2 linked regions of the Lacibacter sediminis genome follow. The protein of the gene in region 1 interacts with the protein of each later gene in a pairwise test. Links are inferred from orthologs where the notes say so. Each region holds a gene or a part of one and is shown on either strand. Other genes may lie near its edges. The genes, in order: H4075_RS16870 and mtgA.

Region 1 (3,820 bases):
TGCTGCACTACTCAATCCAAATTCCATATCAGCCAGTATCTCTAATGGGTCTTCACTTCTTGGATTGTCACTGGTGAAAATCACTCTATCGCTTAGCTCACATGCCACTTCACCCATTACCGGGCGTTTGGTTTTATCTCTATCACCACCGCAACCAACAACGGTGATGATCTGCTCATGACCTCTTCTTAATTTTTTGATCGTTGCCAACACATTTTCCAACGCATCGGGTGTGTGAGCATAATCAACAATACCAAGTATGAGATCCTTTGGTGAAATGAGATAATCAAATCTTCCTTCTGCACCGGTGACGCCACTCAATACCTGCAACACTTTCAGTTTATCTTCCTGCAAGCATATAGCTGCACCATATACGGCTAATAAATTGTATGCATTGAATTCACCGATCAAACGGAAATGCACATCATCGTTGTTCACCATCATCTGCAAACCTGTGAGACTGTTCTCCAGTATCTTTCCTTTGAAATCAGCGATGTTTTTCAACCCGTAATACAACTTCTTCGCTTTTGTATTCTGCAACATCACCTCACCTCTTTTATCATCTTTATTACTGATCGCAAACGCATCAGCCCCAAGTCCATCAAAAAAGCTCTTTTTTACTTTGATGTATTCATCAAAGGTTTTGTGATAATCGAGGTGATCGTGTGTGATATTGCTGAACAATGCGCCGGTGAAATGGATGCCGGTAATACGATGCTGATGAATAGCATGACTGCTGCACTCCATGAAAACATAAGTGCAACCGGCATCGTACATCTGTTTTAGTAAGCTGTTTAAACTGATGACGTCAGGTGTTGTGTGTGTTGATGGAAATACTTTATCGCCTACATGATATTCAACCGTTGAGATCAATCCGCATCTGTAACCTAAACCACTGAACAGTTTAAATAATAATGTAGCGATGGTTGTTTTTCCATTTGTGCCTGTTACACCAATCACTTTCATTTGCTCACTCACATTTCCAAAGAACTGGTTGGCCATAAAGCCTGCTGCCTCTGCACTGTTGGCAACCTGTATATAGTTTATATCATCATTCAATTGTTCCGGCAATACTTCACATACCACTGCTATTGCACCCAACTCAATTGCTTTATTGATGAATTCATGACCATCAACAGACACACCTTTAATAGCAATAAAGCAAGTGCCCGGCTTCACCATACGTGAATCGATCTGCAGATCATTCACATCAACATTGGTTGATCCGTGAACACTGCGCAGGTGCACTTTATACAATATGTCTTTTAATTCTGCCATCAGTTGAGATACAACATTATTTCTTGTCCTTTCGCAACAGGCGTACCTGCTGCTATCGATTGATTATTGATTCTACCTTTTCCTGTCACTTTCACTTTTACACCTGCTGTTTCCATTACATACAATGCATCCTTCAATCCCATTCCTTTTACATCAGGTATCAGCTTTTCTCTTGCTTCTGCTGATTGAGGTTGCACACTATTATTCTTCAGGAATGATCTGCGCCAGTTGCCTGCCAGTTGATCGGCGTAGTTAAATCCGAATTGCAATGCGATCACCTGCAGTTCTTTTTTCATTCCATTGAATGTGTACAGCATAGAATCAGCAATGGCAGGTAATTGATAAGGTTGCTGTTCCTGGCTGTATTTATAAAGATGGTCAGCAATTTCTCTGAATACGGGAGCTGCCACAGATCCTCCATAGTAATTAGCTGCATGTGGTTTATTCTTCACCACCACAATGATGGAATACTTCGGCGCTTCTGCAGGGAAATAACCTGCAAATGCTGACTGGTAAACACCATCACGATATTTATATTTCCCGTCATTTACTTTTGCTGTGCCTGTTTTTCCGGCTGCTTTGTATGGAGCAGTTTCAAATTGTTTTTTTGCAGTTCCTTCTGTGCAAACTGCAGCTAAACATTCCTGCAATTGTTTGATGGTTGCTTCACTTGCAATTGCTTCATTCAACACAACAGGTTCATTTTTCCTGATCACTGTTCCGTAACTCCTGATATCGTTTAAGAGATAAGGCTTCATCATTTTACCATTGTTACCAACAGCGTTGTACACCATCAACATTTGCAATGGCGACACCATCAATTCATATCCAAAACCCCATGATGCTAATGTTTGTGGATGCCAGTTTTTCGGTTTTACTTTATTAGGATTACGAATGAGGGGACTAAATTCTTCATTCAGTTCTATACCTGTTTTTGAAGTAAGATGAAGTGCGCTGAAGTGCTTGTAATACTCCTTTGGTTTGCCGGTGTAGTATTGATAAGCCAGTTTACTCATTGCCACATTCGAACTCTGCGTGAAAGCTGTTTTAATACTTGTTACTTCAGGACCATGATGATCATCCACAATGGTTCTTCCATTCAAATTCCAACGACCACCATGTATCGCAATATTATCTTTGATTGTTACATGCTTATCTTCCAATGCAGCGAGCAACGTTACCAGCTTTACTGTTGAACCAGGCTCTGCGGTACGTAATGCATAATTATCTGTTTCGAAATAAGTTCCATCTTTTGTGCGACCGAGATTGGCAATAGCTTTTATTTTTCCTGTTGCCACTTCCATTACAATGCAGGTACCTTCTAATGCTTCGTTGGTGGTCATCGTACGCATCAATGCACGCTCCGTAATATCCTGGATGTTTACATCAATCGTTGTGTACACATCATCACCATTTTCAGGTTCCACTTCAAAACCTTCAACAGGCATCATTACACCACCGGCTACATAACGCACCAGGCGTTTACCGGTTGTACCACGTAACACACTGTCAAATGAACGTTCAAGTCCAACAAGCTTTGAATTTTCACGATACAAACCAATGGTGCGGAAACCAAGCTCGCCAAATGGATTAAGACGTTTTGTTTTTACTTCAGCAATAAAGCCACTCTTGTTACGTCCCAAACGCACCAATGGAAACTCACGCAGTTGTTTGTAATCTTCAAACGATACTTTTTTATGCAGCAGGTAATATCGCTCCTTCTCCTTATAAGCCTGCCTCAATTCCTTTTCATAAGTCGCTGCTGTTTTATCATTAAATAAACCTGCAAGAGCAATACTTAATGAATCAATATTTTCTTTGAAATTCTTTCCGCTTTTTGCACGCAAGCCATCAGCACCAAAATCAATATAAATATCAAATTGTGGTAACGATGTGCTGAGCATACTTCCATCTTCACTATAAATAGTACCACGCTCAGCATCAAGATCAAGGATCTTCGTATGCAGACTATCGCCCATGCTCTTCCAGTAACTTCCTTCTATACGTTGTGTGTAAAAGGCCTTCCCCAAAATGAGGATGCCAAATACACCCAAGCCGAGAAAGCCAAGGTAAACACGCCACAATATGTCTTTTTTTACTTCCATTAATTGTCTTTCAGTTTTGTACTGTCAGTTAATTTGATGGGTTGCTGAATATTTTCTTTTAAACCAATTGGCTCAACTGCTTTTGCTACTTCACTTAACCTGTTCTGGAACATAAGTTTTCCGTTGAGTGTTTTGTACTCATACTCCTGTTCTTTTAATTGCCTTGTGGTTTTATTGATGTTGCGGATGGTGTTATCGGCGTAATGGCCATTGGCGATGTAAATGATCGCCAGCAGGGAGAGAAAGAGAAAGTATGGAACGTTCTTCACGATCCACTGGTAATTCAACCACTTTTTAAAATCGATCTTCGGCTCTTTTACTGCCATTGGTTTGTTTGTAATTTCCTGTGTTCAGTTTGTTTGTTTCTTCAGTTTTTACAAGGGTTAAAGTTTTTCGGCTATTCGTAACCGTGCACTTCTGGATCTTGAGTTCAGTTT
Region 2 (17,523 bases), 3.8 Mb from region 1 along the record:
AATTTTGTACTGTTCCTGAACCCCGATACTGTTGTTCCCGAAGATTGTTTTACTGCCTGCTTCAGTTTTTTTCAGCAAATACCGGATGCTGGTGCAATCGGCATCCGCATGCTTGATGGCAGCGGAAAGTTTTTGCCTGAAAGTAAACGTTCATTTCCATCGCCAATTACTTCTTTTTATAAGCTGAGCGGCTTATCATCCCTGTTTCCGAAATCAAAAACCTTTGGCCGTTATCATTTGGGCTATCTCGATCAACACAAAAATCATGAAGTGGACGTGTTGGCAGGTGCTTTTATGATGATACGAAAAGAAGTACTTGCTAAAACAGGTGGGTTCGATGAAAGTTTCTTTATGTATGGTGAAGATGTGGACCTGAGTTACCGGATACAAAAGGCAGGATATAAAAATTATTACTTCAGCGATCGTTCCATCCTTCACTTCAAGGGCGAAAGCACCAAAAAATCATCTGTGAATTATGTGCGGATGTTTTACGATGCCATGAGTCTTTTTGTACGCAAACATTACTCATCGTCCCGTGCAGGTGTTTTCAGTTCACTGATCAATGCGGCTATCTGGGTAAGAGCATTGATGAGTTTGATGAAACGTTTTATACAGCGTGTTGGTTTACTCTTACTGGATGCTGTACTCATCTTCCTGAGTTATATGCTTGCAAAATTTGTATGGACAAGCTATATACGACCGGAGATCGTTTACATGAATAAATTATTGTGGATCTCGTTTGTTGTTTTCTCCTTCCTGTTTTTGCTGGTGAGCTATTATACAGGTTTATACGAGCAAAAGTTCCGATACAAAAATCTGTGGCAATCATCCTTCGTTTCCATTCTTATTATACTGGCTGTTTATTCATTGTTGCCGGAGGAATACCGTTTTTCAAGAGGTCTTGTATTACTTGGTGCAATGTTCAGCTATCTGTTTCTGTATTTGTGGCGTAGGTTATTATTATATGCCGATATACTGGAGAAAGCCATTGATGAGGATGATTATTTTTCGTTAGTGGCAGGTACCGAGGCAGATCTGATAAAAATAAACAACCTCTTACATCATCATGGGCGCAGCCAAACCATCCAGGGATTTGTAAGTCCGTTGAACGAACCTAAATCGCTTGGTCGTTTAGATGAGCTGCAACAACTTTTGCAAAACACACCGGCTAATGAACTCATCTTATGCCAGAGCAAAGACCTTTCTTTTGCACAGATCATTACTTTATACGAGCAAACAGGCAAAAAAGTAAAACTGCGTTTACATGCGTTGGGTAGTGAAAGTATTATCGGCAGCGATTCAAAAAATGAAGCAGGCGAAGTATTGCATCAGGAAAAAATGCAGTTGAGTGAAGAAGTGAACCTTCGTTTGAAACGTTTGATCGATGTGAGTACATCAGCCCTCTTTTTACTCAGCTTTCCGTTTCATTTTATATTCAACAGGCATGGTCTTGGGTTACTGCAACACAGTATTTCGGTTATCACCGGCCGTAAAACATGGGTCGGGTTTTCAACTTCACGTAAACACCTGCCTTCAATACCAACATCTGTATTAGGGCCTGCGGGACAACCACATCACTTATCACACCTGAAAGAAGAAGGACTTTTATTGGCTGATGAATGGTATGCCCGGGAATATGAACCCGTTTACGATCTCACAACCATCTTTGCGAATTATCAAAAATTAGGCAGTAAGTAAGGCCTCGAGTTATTACATTTGTCAACACTGAACGGTAAGCATGTCATTAATTGAAATCAATCTCCCCAAGTCAATCAGCAAGGCGCTCAATTTGCCGGTCAATTCACCAAAACGCCAGCAAATCAAAGTGCTCAAAAAGCTGTTGAAAAAAGCGAAGCATACCGAATTTGGTCAGCAATATCATTTCGACGAAGTACTCAATAGCCGTCACCCCGGAAAACGTTTCCAGGAATTAGTGCCGGTTCATGATTATAATAAGATCTACAAAGATTGGTGGCATAAAACGCTGGAAGGTAATACCGATGTATGTTGGCCGGGCAAGATCAAATATTTTGCGCTCAGCTCCGGCACAAGTGAAGCTGCCAGCAAATACATTCCGATCACCAACGATCTCATGAAGGGCAACCGTATTGCCATGATCAAGCAGTTGATTTCTTTGCGTACTTATGAAAACTTACCGGTTCGTAGCTTGGGAAAAGGCTGGCTCATGTTGGGCGGCAGTACCGATCTGCAAAAAGGTCCGGGTTATTATGCAGGAGATCTCAGCGGTATTACGGCTAAAAAAATGCCTTTCTGGTTCAGCCCTTTTTACAAACCGGGTAAGAAAATCGCCAAAACAAAAGACTGGAACATTAAGCTCGATTATATTGTAAACGAAGCGCCCAACTGGGATATTGGTTTTGTGGTGGGTGTACCTGCATGGATACAGATGTGCATGGAAATGATCATTGAACGTTACCAGCTCAAGAATATCCATGAAATATGGCCCAACCTGGCCTTCTTTGTACATGGTGGCGTATCATTTGAACCATACAAGCACGGCTTTGAAAAACTCTTAGGCAAACCGCTTATTTATATTGAAACCTATTTGGCAAGCGAAGGATTTATTGCTTACCAAAGCAGACAGGATGCGGTGGGTATGCGTTTGGTCACGAACGAACACATCTTTCTTGAGTTTGTTCCGTTTGAAGATAAAAACTTTGATGCCGATGGAAATATTACAGCAAAGCCGGAAGCATTGATGATCCATGAAGTAGAAGAAGGAAAGGATTATGCATTACTGATCAGCACCAGTGCCGGCACATGGCGTTACTTAATTGGAGATACTATTCGTTTTACAGATAAAGAAAAACACGAGATTGTTATCACCGGCAGAACCAAACACTTCCTGAGTCTGGTAGGTGAACACCTGAGCGTTGATAATATGAACAAAGCCATACAGGTGGTGAGTGAAGACATGAACATTTCTATTCCTGAATATACAGTGGTGGGTGAGCCGCATGGCAATTTCTTTGCGCATCATTGGTATGTAGCCTGCGATGATCGTGTGAACACCGAAGAGTTACGTGTTGCTATTGATAATGCATTGAAAGAAATTAATGATGACTATGCAGTTGAACGTGGCAGTGCATTGAAAGACGTGTTCCTGGATATTATGCCTGAGTCAACGTTCATGGAGTTTATGAAGCTGAAGGGAAAGATCGGTGCTCAGCATAAATTTCCCCGTGTGCTGAAAGGTAAAATGCTGGCCGATTGGCAACAGTTTTTAACAACCGGTAAGTTGTAAATAATAGATTCACTCCTGCCCGACTAAAGCCATTCAGGCGGGGATAACGCTGATCAATACAGATCAAAGCGGATTTCTTATTTTTATGGCAGAACATATGTGATCATTTGTTCAATACGTTTGATCCGTGTCCCAATCAATCCATCATCAAACATGACCGAAGCAATCATCAAGGGTTTGGCGTTAGGTTTATTGCTGGCCATCAGTATGGGCCCGGTTATTTTTTCTATTATTAAACAAAGCATCAGTAATGGCCATAGAGGCGGATTGGCATTTGTGTTTGGTGTATCGGCCAGTGATCTTACGCTTGTTCTTGTCAGCAATATTTTTACCGAACTGTTTAACCGCCTGTTGAAATTTGAAAAAGTAATTGGCATTGGCGGCAGCGCTTTGCTTATCGGCATTGGTATCTATTTTCTCTTCTTCAAAAAAATGCAGCTCAACGAAATGGGCGATGGCATTGAAATGAAACGCAGTGCAGGCGATTATGTAAAGATCTTTTTTGCCGGTTATTTTATGAATACACTTAACCCGAGTGTTATTGCCTTTTGGTTTACCTGGGCCACAGCTTTCATTACCATTCCGGTGAATGAGCGTATTGCCACTTTCGCTGTTTGTCTTTCGGTTGTATTCGTTTTTGATCTGCTGAAAGTATTTCTTGCAAATAAACTGCGGAGCAGACTCACCTCCAGAACTATTACCCTTATCAATAAAGTATCGGGTTCTATTCTGATTGTATTTGGAGTTGTACTGATCATCGGTCTTTTGTTCTACAGGAAATAATTAAGCGTATCTTCTTAACATACAATTTCATTTTTCTGATGTTCTTTTGAGCTTTGTTATGAAACCAGCCATTCTTTCACTGCTGCTCCTGTTTACTTCTGTTGCCAATGCACAATTCAATGAGTTGGTGTTGCGCAAAAACGGAATTGCTAAAAAACGATATGCTGAAGGTGCTACTATCACGCTTCAAACAAAACTTGGTTTGAGATACACGGGCACCATCTATTTAATTCAGAACGATAGTATTTATTTTCTTGGTGGTGGTATTCACAAGCGGGATGTTGCCATTGTATTTAAGAAACAAAAGAAAAAGCACCGCATTATTCCGTTTAATACGCAGGCATTTTTATACAGTAATCTTGGTATTCCTTTATTCACCGCCGGTTTGGTGATAAGCGGTGAGCCTTTTTTAAACTCCGCTATTTCGGGTGTGGCATTGGTTTACATTCCCGTGCTGTTATACAATGCACAACAGCTTATTTTCAACGGAAATAAAAAATACAGGATCGGAAATAAATATGATCTGCAGGTTCTTGATCTTTATCCATCAGAAAAACTTCCTGAAAAAAAGCAGTAACGTATATTGCAACCATGGCGGCAAAGAAATCCAATTCCTCCAACAGGACATTCCTTCAAAAAACGTTTCGTTTCCTGAAACGGTTGTTCATTGTTTTGTTTATTGCTCAGTTTGTTTACATCATTTTGCTGAAGTGGATCGATCCGCCCATTACTGTTACACAACTGGTGAGTGTAATTAAGGGCGAAGGGTTAAAGCGTGATTATATTTCTATTGAGCAAATGAGCAGCAATGCACGGCTGGCAGTTATTGCAGAAGAAGATCAGTTATTTCCTAAACATGGCGGGTTCGACTGGAAGCTGATTGAAAAAGCAATGGATCATAACGAAAAAAAACCAACACGTATTCGTGGTGCATCCACCATTTCACAGCAAACAGCCAAGAATGTTTTTTTATGGCAAGGCCGCAGCTGGTTCCGTAAAGGATTGGAAATGTACTTCACCAAAATGATCGAATGGATCTGGGGAAAGAAACGCATTCTTGAAGTTTATCTCAATGTAGTTGAGATGGGAAAAGGCGTGTATGGTATTGAAGCAGCTTCAAGAAAATTTTACAGCAAACCGGCCATACAACTTTCACGTGCTGAAGCAGCGCAAATAGCATCATCATTACGGAATCCCAAAAAGTATACTGTAAAGCCGTTGTCAAAAGCAGTGGCTATTCGTTCAGGATGGGTATTGCGGCAAATGAATAATCTGGAAGGCGATGAAGATATTCAGCAGTTGATTCGTGACGATGTGCAACCCAAAAAAGTAACGAAGAAAAAAAGATCAGCGAATTAAAGCATCTACTGCTTTTACTGCTTTATTGAAACGTTCCTCAAAATTTCCGCTTACAATTGACCATGCTGTAGTTTGTTGCTGTAACAGTTCCTTGTACACGGCAAACAGATCGTTGCGTACTTTTTGTTCGGGATATTCTCTCAATTCATCTTCCACCCAGGGAATATCGGGTTTGCAAAGAAGGTAGAGATCGTATTTCTGATGTTTCAGTTCCTGTAGTATCCATGGATCACAGGAGCCAAAAACCACTTCGCTCCATACTTTCATCACATGCATATCTGTATCAAAGAAGATTGTGTTTACTTGTTTTGCGAGTGCATCAGCTGTGTATTTTTCTGCCAGCTCGGTTTGATTTTTGGCGATCACCAATAAATCATCCGCAGTATAAGGCCGTCCCAACATCAGTAAATATTCCCGTGCATATTCAGGACACCACACAGATTGGTAGTGCTTCGCTAAACGCTCACTTAAAAAAGATTTACCTGTAGATTCCGGGCCGAGCAGAACAACTTTCTTCGGGAAATTCATAAAGGTTGCAAAGTAACGGGTGATGCAATACAAAACAAGGGTAAAACTGCTATCGTAATTTTACTCTTCTCTTCCATTCTGCCAATCCATAAAAAGCCATGATCAACAGCACAACATAAAATACACTGGTAAACACATATTGTTTCACAAAGTACAGAGGAACTGAAGCAATATTGGTAGCTATCCACCAATACCAGCTTTCTATTTTCTTCTTTGCCATCAACCACATGCCTGTAAATGCGGTGGCTGCGGCAAGGGAGTCGGCCCAGGGAATTGCACCCGGTGTAAAGTTCTGTTTAAGATAATACAACGAAATGTATAATGCAAGGTAAAAACCGGCGAAAAACAAAAGTTGATAAATAATCCAGCGGGTATTTGAATAACTGATATGCAAGATCTGTTGATGATTCTGATCTTTTTTTGCCCATAACCACCAGCCATAAATACTCATGACTGTATAGTAAAAGTTCACGGCAGCTTCTCCAAACAAGTGTCCTTTAAAACTCAGCCAGATATAAATAACGGTACTTATCAGCCCTACAGGATATACAAGAATATTTTCCTTGCGGCTATACCATACACTTGCAATACCAGAAGCCACAGCAATGTATTCAAAGACTGTTGTATGCTTCATCCCCTCTACAAACTGCTGCCAGATAGTATCGATCATATTTCAAAAATGCATTGAAATTTTCAGATTGAGCGCTAAAAAAATTTCGGGCATCTTTGCAGAAATATTTGCTGTATGACGATTGCTGTTCTTGGTGCAGGCATGGTGGGCCGTGCTATTGCACTTGATCTTTCCACCGTATTTGATGTTACATCTTTTGATATGAGTCAACAAAACCTTCAACTCTTACAACATAAATCAACAAACATAAAAACAGTTGTTGCCGATCTGCGAAACACTGTACCTTATTCCTCTTTTTTGGAACCTTTTGATATTGTTGTAACGGCCGTGCCCGGTTTTATGGGTTTTGAAACGTTGAAAGCGGTGATCGATGCAGGTAAGAATGTTGCAGATATTTCTTTCTTTCCTGAAGATGCTTTGCAATTAGATGCATTGGCAAAAGAAAAAAATGTAACCGCTATTGTTGATTGTGGTGTTGCACCGGGCATGAGTAACTGGATCATCGGCCGCTACAATGCAGAAATGAAAATAGATTCATTTGAAATTTATGTTGGTGGATTGCCATTGCATCCACAACCACCTTTCTTTTACAAAGCACCTTTCTCGCCCATTGATGTAATTGAAGAATATACCAGGCCCGCACGTTTGAAAGAAAACGGAGTGATAATAACCAAGCCTGCATTAACCGACCGCAGAATGATGCAATTTGATGGCGTAGGCACACTCGAATCATTTAATACAGACGGTTTACGTTCCTTATTATTTACCATGCCGCATATTCCCACGCAGATTGAACAAACTCTTCGTTATCCGGGACATATCGATCTCGTTATTGCACTGAAGCAAAGTGGTTTTTTCAGTGAAGAAAAAATAACGGTTGACGGAAAAGAACTGTCGCCAATGCAATTCACGTCGAAACTGTTGATCAACGAATGGAAATTGGGCGAAACAGAAGAAGAACTTACGGTTATGAAAGTTACGCTGCATGGCGAAGGAAAAACGATTGAATACAACCTGCTCGATAAATTTGATGCGGCCACACAAACTTCTTCCATGGCACGCACAACCGGTTATGCCTGCTCTGCAGCTGTTCATTTATTAGTCAACAACATGGTAACAAAGAAAGGTGTGTTTCCGCCCGAGTTGTTGGGCGATGATAAAACCTGTTTTGATTTTGTATTGAACTATTTACTTGAAAGAAATGTGAACTGGGTAAAGAAAACCTCCTGAAACTTTCATTGGCCCGGTTTGTGAAGAATACATTTTTGAATTAGATTTACCAGCTCAAATAAAAAACAAACATTATGATACGTCACGCAACAGCCGTTTGGAATGGCTCAGGTAAAGAAGGTAACGGACACCTCACTACACAAAGCACCGTTTTAACCGATACACAATATTCTTACCTCTCCCGTTTTGAAAGCGGTGTTGGTACTAATCCGGAAGAGTTAGTAGCAGCTGCACATGCCGGTTGTTTTAGTATGAAATTGAGTTTTGTATTGGGTGCTGCAGGATTTACACCTGAAAAAATAGACACCAAATGTGAGATCACTTTTATTGATGGAACATTATCTAAATCACATCTCATTGTATCGGCTTCTGTACCGGGTATTGATGATGCAAAATTCCAGGAGTGTGTGAAAGATGCTGAAGCAAATTGTCCTATTTCAAAATTATTAGGAAAAGGCTTAGAGATCAGCAGCACAGCAACTCTGGTAGCATAAATTATCATTCATTATTTACACAGCCGGTTTTCTTTTGAAGACCGGCTGTTTTACTTTTCAGTATGGAAAAAGTAAATCTTGCAGAAAATTTTAACCTGTTTACCGAACACTGGAGCCCGCAAATTGCAGGTGAGTTAAACGGACAGCATGTAAAACTGGTGAAGTTCAAAGGGCCATTCACATGGCATCATCATGATCGTGAAGATGAACTGTTTTATGTTGTGAAGGGAAGTTTTGATATGGAGTTGAGAGATAAAACGATCACCATTAACGAGGGAGAATTTATTATTATTCCAAAAGGTGTTGAACATCGGCCCAATGCAAAAGAAGAAGTGCATGTGCTGTTGTTTGAACCTGCAACTACGTTGAATACGGGTAATGTGGAAAATGAGTTTACGAAGAAAGAGTTGGGAAGGCTGTGAAGAGTTACAATGAATAAAAGACCCGGGATTTCGGTTTAATAAATTTCCAAAGTATATAACTTCTTCAAAAAAATTCTGTAACCATAAGCCTAAGTTTCAGTACCTCCAACTCAGCAAATCAACTCCCTGCGGACTTCTTGTTTTTACTTCTTCGGCCCACTTGGTAATAAAGTAGCGGTTATAACGTAGCCGGCTGATATAATTCGGTTGAGTATGATCGCCATTCCAGCAATGCTCGGCACGGTCGCCATAATCAACAAACGCATTGGCGAAAGGATTCGTCAACTTTTTCAATCGTTCTTCAAACAGGTACACGGCATTGTTGAGGTAATAATTATCCATATCACCACAGTATATTTTTATTTTTCCCTGCAGTTTATTGCCAAGCTTATTCCAATCACGTTCCAGTATGTAACCTAAATCATAATTCTCCTTCCAATAACGTGCAACAGTTGAATCAATTTCACCTGTGTATTTATTCCAGATAGGTTGCGGATAACCATCGGCACCGCAGGGAGAAAAAACACTTTCCCACACATCAAACTGATCGCCGCTACGGCTGTTGGTGCCCAATGCAAGCTCCCGAAGATTCATGTCTCTTATTGTTGCATCAACATGACCAAGATAATTTCTGTGACCTGGGCGTAACGTCTTTTTAAAAGGCCCTTCCTGGTAGTAGGCATTTTTATCTTTATAAATATCTACCACCATATAAGCACGAAAATCAATAGGATCAGGGCATGCGCTGTAACAACCATTGAATGCATCAGGATAAAACATTTGCGCTGCCAATACTTCCCAACCTCCTGTAGAACCGCCATACATAAATCTTGCCCAGCCTTCACCAATGCCTCTGAAACGTTTTTCAATTTCAGGGATCAACTCATATACAATTGCATCGCCATAAGGTCCGTTGTTGGCACTGTTTACTGCATAACTATCATCATAGAAAGGAGTGGGGTGTTGAATTTCGATAGCAATTACTCTCGGAAACCCCGGGCCCGTCCACAGTTTATAAAAATCATATTCTTCCTGCTGCACAATTTTGTTATACCCTGTTAAATTGAAACGTGCAATATAATCAGGCTTTAAATCAGGATCAGGGGGTGTGGTTCTGAAACCACTAAAGTCATCAGGAAAATGTCCGTGAAAAATTGCCAGCGGATATTTTACTGTTGGGTGAGTCTCCCAACCTTCGGGCAATAGTATATGTGCGCCAATAAACATCGGTCGCCCCCAAAACTCAGTAAGAAGTTTACTCTGAATTTTAATGTGTTTGATATACTTCGTGTCTTTAGGTGGTTCAATGGGTGGTATTTCACTGTCAAGTGCAACCGTAATAACATCAGCACCGGAATTGCTGACACGAAGTTGAACAGGTTGGTTATATAAATTGCCCGGTGCTGTATTCCAGTGTTGTCCTTCGCCTCTGTCCATCGGCAATTTCACTATGTGCCCATCTTTACGTTTGAAGGTTTCGTACTTGTGCAGCAATACCTGTACATGATATGTTCCGTTCTTTAATTGCTTCATATTCTCTACCGGGTAACCAAATGCTTTGGCATCAATTGTTTTCACTTCACCTGGTTTCCAGTTATCCACGTTTATACCAAACACCTGCTGTGTTTGAGGCCCATCGCTTATTTGAAAGCGTGGTTCTGATTTATTGTTTGTGCTGATGAGTAACAGCAATCTTCCATCCAGCGGTTTGTTGCCGAATTTGGAAGGATAAGGAATGAGAAATTTCGTTTGGCTGAAAAGCAAAGATGCAAGTAGTAAAAGGTATGAAGTAAGAAGAGATCGCTTCATGTGTGTTGATTTAGGAAAGAAAGTTACTTGAATTTACTTTACTCCTGGTTATGACGAACGAACAAACAAGGTTGTTTTTCAAACAAAAAAGCGCTGCAACAGTTGCAACGCTTTCTATCAATAGAATCATTTAATCAAATCATCAACGGTCTTACTCCGCCTCTGCCACTACTTCTTCCACTTCAGGGATCATACGCTTCATCATTCCTTCAATACCTGCTTTCAACGTGATCATTGAAGACGGGCATCCGCTGCAACTTCCCTGCAACGCTAGGTTCACTTTACCATCTTTGAAACTTTTGAACTGGATAGCACCGCCGTCCATTTCAACCGCTGGCTTCACATAGTTCTCAAGAATTTCCTGAATGCGTTTTACCACATCGCTTTCATCGCCACTCAACACCACTTCGTCCTTTACAGGCTCCACGATCTTCGATTCATCAATTACAGGCTTACCTTCTTCGAGGTAATCTTTCAAAAACTGGCGAATGGTCGGGATAAGTTCCTGCCAATCAGTATCGGGTGTTGAACGTGTGAGTGTTACAAAATTGCTGGCGATGAACACAGCTTTCACAAACGGAAAGCCAAAGAGTTCCTGTGCCAGTGGAGAAGCGTCTGCTGTTGCTACTTCAGGAAAATCGATGCTTTTGCCGGGATACAGGAGTTTGTTTGCCACAAACTTCATTGTTTCCGGGTTTGGCGTCATTTCTGTATAGATGCTGATAACGGGATTACCTGTTTGTATCATGTTGGTGAAACTTTAAGCTGCAAAAATAACAACAAACGGCGGGTTTTGGTTGAGGTTTTCCCATTTTAGCAGTTTTATGACGAATCATAGCTGAAAAGCTCCCGTAATCGTAAATTAGAGAAATTAAAAATTACAACTATGCTATCCCCAAAAATTGAAAAAGCGCTTAACGAGCAGGTTTTGCTCGAAGCAGAATCATCCCAGATCTATTTAGCCATGGCAAGCTGGGCAGAAGTGGAAGGGTACAGCGGTATAGCGGCCTTCCTATATAAACACAGCGACGAGGAACGTCTTCACATGTTGAAACTGGTGAAGTTCATTAATGAACGGGGCGGCCACGGCGTTATTCCGCAATTAAAAGCACCTTCAACCAAGTACAAAGGTGTGCGGGAATTATTTCAGCAGGTACATGATCATGAAATACTGGTAAGTAAAGAGATCAACAGGCTGGTTGATATTTGTTTGAAAGAAAAAGATTACACCACGCATAATTTTCTGCAATGGTATGTGAGTGAACAGATCGAAGAAGAATCACTCGCAAGACATATCATGGACAAATTGAAATTGATAGGTGCAGATAAGAGTGGTTTGTACATGTTCGACCGTGATGTATCAATGATGGGCAGCCCTGCAGCAGGTGGTGGAGCAGGTAAACATTAATTAATTGATTGATAACAGCCTTCCTCTTATTTGTGTTTACAATGTAATCGTTTATCTTCATTAAGATGAGCGACTGATATTATTATACCTGAAACAAAACTGATTTTATGCAGAGAGAATTATCCGGATGGTACAGCCCGGCTTTGAATAAAGAAATGCCCATTGCTACTTACGGTCATTATGGGTTTGCATTATTGATGGTGCCAACTGCTGCGGCCGACTACTTAGAGTATGAGCGTTTTCAATTGATGGATACATTGCGTCCGTGGGTAGAAGCAGGTAAGGTGAAAATATTTTCTGTAAACAGCATCAATACAGAAAGCTGGATGCACAATGAAATGGAAGGCGCACATAAGGCCATCCGACATAACCAGTTCAACGAATATATTTTTAATGAAGTGGTGCCGTTCATCAAAACAAGCACATCATTCGATACTCCAATTATCACCTGCGGTGCATCATTCGGCGCATTGCACAGTATGAATTTATTTTTAAAACGTCCTGATTTGATCAATGGTGTAATTGCCATGAGTGGCGTATATGATCTGATGGAATACAGTAAAGGACATTATGATGAACAGGTGTATTACAATAGCCCAATGCATTACATGCCCAACTTAACTGATCATGCAGTATTGGAACAGATTCGCCAAAGCAATCATATTCATATTTTCAGTGGAAGTGGTGCGTATGAAGATCCTTCAAGCAGCGGACGTTTTGCAAAAATTCTTTACGACAAAGGCATTAATTACGAATTAGACATCTGGGGCGAAGAATGGCCACACGACTGGAATACATGGCGTTCATTGTTGCCGCACTATCTCGAAACGAGGTTTTAAATAGAGTTGCCAACCTTTTGAAGGTTGGCAACTCTTCCCATTCATCAAATGCAATCAACAATCTGTTGGTTGCATTTGTAGTTTTAGTAGTTTCCACTTCTTAAACCAAAACGCATGAGAACGTCATTCTTCTTTTTTCTTATCTGTATATTATCATCTACCCTTTCAGCACAACAAAAAGATACCATCAGCAAAGAAGATCTGAAGATCGCTGCGAAAGTAATTGGTCTTGATTTTACAGAACCTGAACGTGACAGTATGTTGCGTGATGTGAGAGATAATTACACGGAGTATGCAAGGATGCGTAGCCTTCCGCTCAATAACAATGTGCCCATGAGTCTTTGGCAAAGTCCCGTGCTGCCTGGTATGCAGTTCGATACAAAGCAATTGCCTGTCCAATGGAATATTCCTGTTAATGTAAACTTGCCCTTAAACAAAGCTGATCTTGCTTTTTATAATATTCTGCAATTAGCAACACTTATCAAAAACAAAAAGATCACATCTGTTGATCTGACAAAATTTTTTATTGAACGTATCCGTAAGTATGGCGACACCTTACAATGTGTGATTTCTGTAACAGAGGAAATTGCTATGCAACAAGCCAGAGCTGCTGATGCAGAAATAGCAAAAGGAAAATACCGTGGACCATTGCATGGTATCCCCTACGGATTAAAAGATCTGTTTGCGGTAAAAGGAACTAAAACTACATGGGGTGCCACGCCTTACAAAGACCAAACAATTGAAGAAGACAGTTATGTGTGCACAAAACTAAAAGATGCAGGTGCAGTTTTAATAGCCAAGTTTACTCTCGGCGCTTTAGCAATGGGCGATTGGTGGTTTGGTGGTCGTACAAAAAATCCCTGGAATCTCAACTTCGGTTCATCAGGTTCATCTGCAGGTTCAGCTTCTGCAACAGTAGCGGGGCTCGTGCCATTTGCAATTGGCACAGAAACATTAGGGTCAATTATTTCACCCTCTACTGTTTGTGGCGCAACAGGTTTGCGACCAACATTCGGCAGCATCAGCAGAAGTGGAGCAATGACACTTTCATGGAGTCTTGATAAAGCCGGACCTATTTGTCGCAGTGCAGAAGACGCTGCTGTTGTGTTCAACTATATTCATGGAACCGATGGCAAAGATCCCGGTGCAGTGAATATGCCGTTCAATTACAGTGTAAAAAAAGATATCAAAAAACTCCGCATCGGTTATGCAAAGAATTTTTTCGATCGCATTCGTGATACAAGTGCAAATGAATGGAAAGTGTTGAAAGCATTTGAACAAATGGGCATCAAACTCATTCCTGTTAATTTCCCCGACAGCGCAGCTTATCCTTTCGACATTGTTGGTATTACCATTGGTGCAGAGAGTGCTGCTGCATTTGATGAGTTAACAAGAACAGATATGGATGATCTGTTAACCCGTCAAAACAAAAATGATTGGCCCAATTCTTTCCGCACTGCAAGATTAATTCCTGCAGTAGAATATATCAATGCAAATCGTCATCGCTATTTGTTGATGCAACACATGAAAACATTTTTTGAAACGGTTGATATTGTTATCACCCCCACCTATGGCGGTCGTCAATTGGCTATTACAAATCTTACAGGTCATCCTGCATTGGTAATGCCAACAGGTTTTAACCAACGTAAACTTCCAACAAGTATTACTTTGGTTGGCAAGTTGTATGATGAAGCAACATTATTACAAGTAGGAAAGGCGTTTCAACTGGCGACCGGTTGGGATGATGTACATCCGGAAATGTTTAAGCAGTAAGAACAACTACAAGTAAGAATTATTTGTTTGATGCAAGCAGCTGCTCTTCTTTTTTCAATTGCTTATCATAAACAAACGTTCCAAGCGGCAACCATGCAGCAATAAAAGCAAACAGAAATTTTTTGAAGGGCCAGTTGTACACTTCTTTTACATAAAAAGCCAGTGCAACATACACTACAAACAATAAACCATGTGCCCAACCGACATACTTAACTGCCAGTGGCAGGTCGAATATGTATTTCAAGGGCATGGCAATTAAAAGCAATACTAAAAAAGAAATACCTTCTGCAATTCCTGTTTTGCGTAAAAGTTGGATCGGTTTCAGATTCATGTTACAAAGAAATAACAGATCAGTGATTACAATCTGTGGTATGACAATGATTTGCTTTTCTGCAAAAACGATGATTGAGAATGTGTGCAGTAATGATCAACGCAACTGCCGGTATCACAAAAACAAATGAAGAATAAGGAAATTTTATAAACTGGTTAAGCGTAAACAGTAACATACCAATTGAGAAAGGAACGAGCGTTCCCCAATGATGATGGTGTTTTTTATAACCATGCCACAACGTTGAGAAACCGATCACAAAGGCTGTTCCTAATAAAAGTATTTCCACAAACACATTGTGGATGATGTTGATCCCGAAAAGAGGAAGGCTGGTGATAAATAAGGGCACTACAGCACAGTGGATAGCACAGGCTACAGATGCGGCGATTCCCAAGGCTTCCCAATTAATACGCATATTCATAAAGGATGGCAAAAATACATATTTGCAATTATGTTGCAAATTTTATTTTGAGTTGAAATTCGCCTCGGTTCGCTCCGTACCTTTGCGGTTCATTTTAACGATATGTCCAAAAAGTTGTGGTTCTACCTTGGTTTCTTCGTGCTGTTAACGGGTGTTTTCTTTCTCGCTATTTTCTGGGGTACCGACCTGTGGCGTAAAAAATTGCCCACCATGAACGAGGTAAAAGACTTTGCGTTTGTAAACCAGTTGGGCGACACCATCACTAACAATAATGTAGCGGGCAAAGTACAGGTAGTTGAATTTTTCTTTACAACCTGCACCGGTATTTGTCCAAAGATGAACACCAACATGGCCGTGATCGCCAAAGATTTTGCTGATGAAGAAGATTTTATCATCCTCAGTCATACGGTTGATCCTGATAAAGATTCTGTTGCCCGTTTGAAGCAGTATGCCGATTCGATGAAGATCGATCCAAAAAAATGGATGCTCTTAACCGGTACCAAAGAAAAATTATACGAAGCAGCCCGCAAAAGTTATTTGTTGGATGATCAGAAGAACGGACTTGATCCGATTGCTGATCAGTTTATTCATACACAGCTTTTTGCATTGGTTGATAAAAGTGGTAAGCTGCGTGGTATTTATGACGGACTAAAAAAACAGGAATTGACAAAGCTGAATGAAGACATCAGTCTCATTTTAAAAGAAGGTTACGATGGGCCACGTTTTGTGAACGGAATTTTTCAGAATAACCCGAATTAAGTAATTTTCAGACATGAGCGAAGCGATCAAAGAGTTGCTGAAAAAAAATCACATGAGTGTAACCGACAGCCGGTTGCAGATACTCGATATGTTTTATCATGCACCGGGCGCATTGGCGCATGCTGATATTGAAAAGAAGGCCAGCGATAAAATTGATCGTGTTACGATTTACCGCACTTTACAAACCTTTGAAGAAAAGGGCATCATTCATACAATTCCTACAGCTGATAATTCGGTGAAATATGCATTGTGTAAAGATCAGTGTGCAGAAGGCCATCATCACGATAACCATGTGCATTTTGTATGTGAACAATGCGGCAAAACCATTTGCTTAGACGATGTATTGGTGCCCGAAGTAAAATTGCCCCAGGGTTTTCAACCACACCAGAGTAATATGGTGGTGAATGGTTATTGCAGTGATTGCAGGAGCTGAGGGCAAACTCAACCTGTCAGAATTCCATTACAAAGAAAGAATGTAGCTAATTAAATGGTTCGATATTTACCGATATTGACAATTCTCGTCCACCTACTTTCCTGTGGCCAATCCGAAAAAAAGTCACGCCCAAAACAAGTTGACACACCTGGATCAAACCTTGATAAACTTCCTAATGGCAAAAGGCTGTTGGATAATATCAACTCAAAAACTGTTCTTTATTATAAAGAGGTTGTTGGTACCGACACATTAAAAGGGGGTTATATAACTTGCTATGGAATAGACGACAGCATGAAATATTTTTATCTACGGCATGGAGACACATTACACTTATTAAACGAGACCCCTATTTACACATCAACATGGAGCTTGGGGGTATTGGAAAAAGACTTCGACAATTTTTTCATAACAAGAATAGATAATGGGAATGGAGTTCCGGAAACATATCAAGTGTTTGACAAAAAACACGCAAAAAACATTTTGGGTGATAAAGTTGTAGCATGGAATTTTAAGTATTTAGAAGAAACTTTGTTTTTCTTATACGACAACCACACTGTCAATCTTTTCGGCAACGACATTGACAGGAAACAGGCAGATAGTATCTTCCTTTATAATATGAAATCAGGCATTCGGGAAGGATATAAGTTGCCTAAGGAAAACCAAATCGACATAATATATTATGACATTAAAAACTTAACAAATACCAACCTGATTGTTAGTCGAACAAATCATAATTCGGAAGAAGAGAAATTAGTAAAATACAGACGCTAATATTGGCACAAAATATTCAACTTCAGTTTACCTCTCTTTCTTCTTCCCCTCATTCAACCTCTTAGCCAAAAACAAAAATGCCCTCCCGTAGAAACGGCAGGACATGATTAATGTTCTGATTTAGCAGTGCAAATATCGGTATTAATTAGTTAAGATGATCCATTTCTGTTTTTGTAAAATCCATGAGGGTTTTGATGTGGCTCGGTGAAAAGTCGAACTTCAGTCCGGCTGCTTCATACAATTGAGGCAATGTTTTCGTTCCGCCAAGGC

The links.
Region 2: the proteins of H4075_RS16870 (region 1) and mtgA interact in binary tests that used the Escherichia coli proteins (3 or more experiments, as listed by UniProt). The link is inferred for Lacibacter sediminis from one-to-one orthologs.

The regions. Positions count from the first base shown.
Region 1 is NZ_CP060007.1:3,977,777-3,981,596, forward strand. Bases 831-3,820 are described here. They hold H4075_RS16870 (penicillin-binding protein), read right to left. Parts: upstream 3,384-3,820; coding sequence 1,278-3,383; downstream 831-1,277. Other genes in these bases: H4075_RS16865 (UDP-N-acetylmuramoyl-L-alanyl-D-glutamate--2,6-diaminopimelate ligase), read right to left, coding at 831-1,278; H4075_RS16875 (FtsL-like putative cell division protein), read right to left, coding at 3,383-3,709; rsmH (16S rRNA (cytosine(1402)-N(4))-methyltransferase RsmH), read right to left, coding at 3,767-3,820. Also shown: more of H4075_RS16865, read right to left, coding at 1-830. UniProt on the Escherichia coli protein: Essential cell division protein that catalyzes cross-linking of the peptidoglycan cell wall at the division septum. Required for localization of FtsN.
Region 2 is NZ_CP060007.1:135,114-152,636, reverse strand. Bases 3,777-6,523 are described here. They hold mtgA (monofunctional biosynthetic peptidoglycan transglycosylase), read left to right. Parts: upstream 3,777-4,639; coding sequence 4,640-5,407; downstream 5,408-6,523. Other genes in these bases: pnuC (nicotinamide riboside transporter PnuC), read right to left, coding at 5,985-6,523; H4075_RS00665 (AAA family ATPase), read right to left, coding at 5,396-5,935; H4075_RS00675 (hypothetical protein), read left to right, coding at 4,107-4,625; H4075_RS00680 (LysE family translocator), read left to right, coding at 3,777-4,048. Outside these bases: H4075_RS00690 (glycosyltransferase family 2 protein), read left to right, coding at 1-1,698; H4075_RS00685 (GH3 family domain-containing protein), read left to right, coding at 1,739-3,265; more of H4075_RS00680, read left to right, coding at 3,419-3,776; more of pnuC, read right to left, coding at 6,524-6,605; H4075_RS00655 (saccharopine dehydrogenase family protein), read left to right, coding at 6,681-7,796; H4075_RS00650 (OsmC family protein), read left to right, coding at 7,871-8,290; H4075_RS00645 (cupin domain-containing protein), read left to right, coding at 8,353-8,712; H4075_RS00640 (hypothetical protein), read right to left, coding at 8,809-10,521; H4075_RS00635 (NifU family protein), read right to left, coding at 10,673-11,269; H4075_RS00630 (ferritin), read left to right, coding at 11,408-11,929; H4075_RS00625 (esterase family protein), read left to right, coding at 12,037-12,768; H4075_RS00620 (amidase), read left to right, coding at 12,883-14,541; H4075_RS00615 (DUF3817 domain-containing protein), read right to left, coding at 14,561-14,872; H4075_RS00610 (MerC domain-containing protein), read right to left, coding at 14,892-15,284; H4075_RS00605 (SCO family protein), read left to right, coding at 15,393-16,049; H4075_RS00600 (Fur family transcriptional regulator), read left to right, coding at 16,063-16,482; and 2 more genes. UniProt on the Escherichia coli protein: Peptidoglycan polymerase that catalyzes glycan chain elongation from lipid-linked precursors. May play a role in peptidoglycan assembly during cell division in collaboration with other cell division proteins.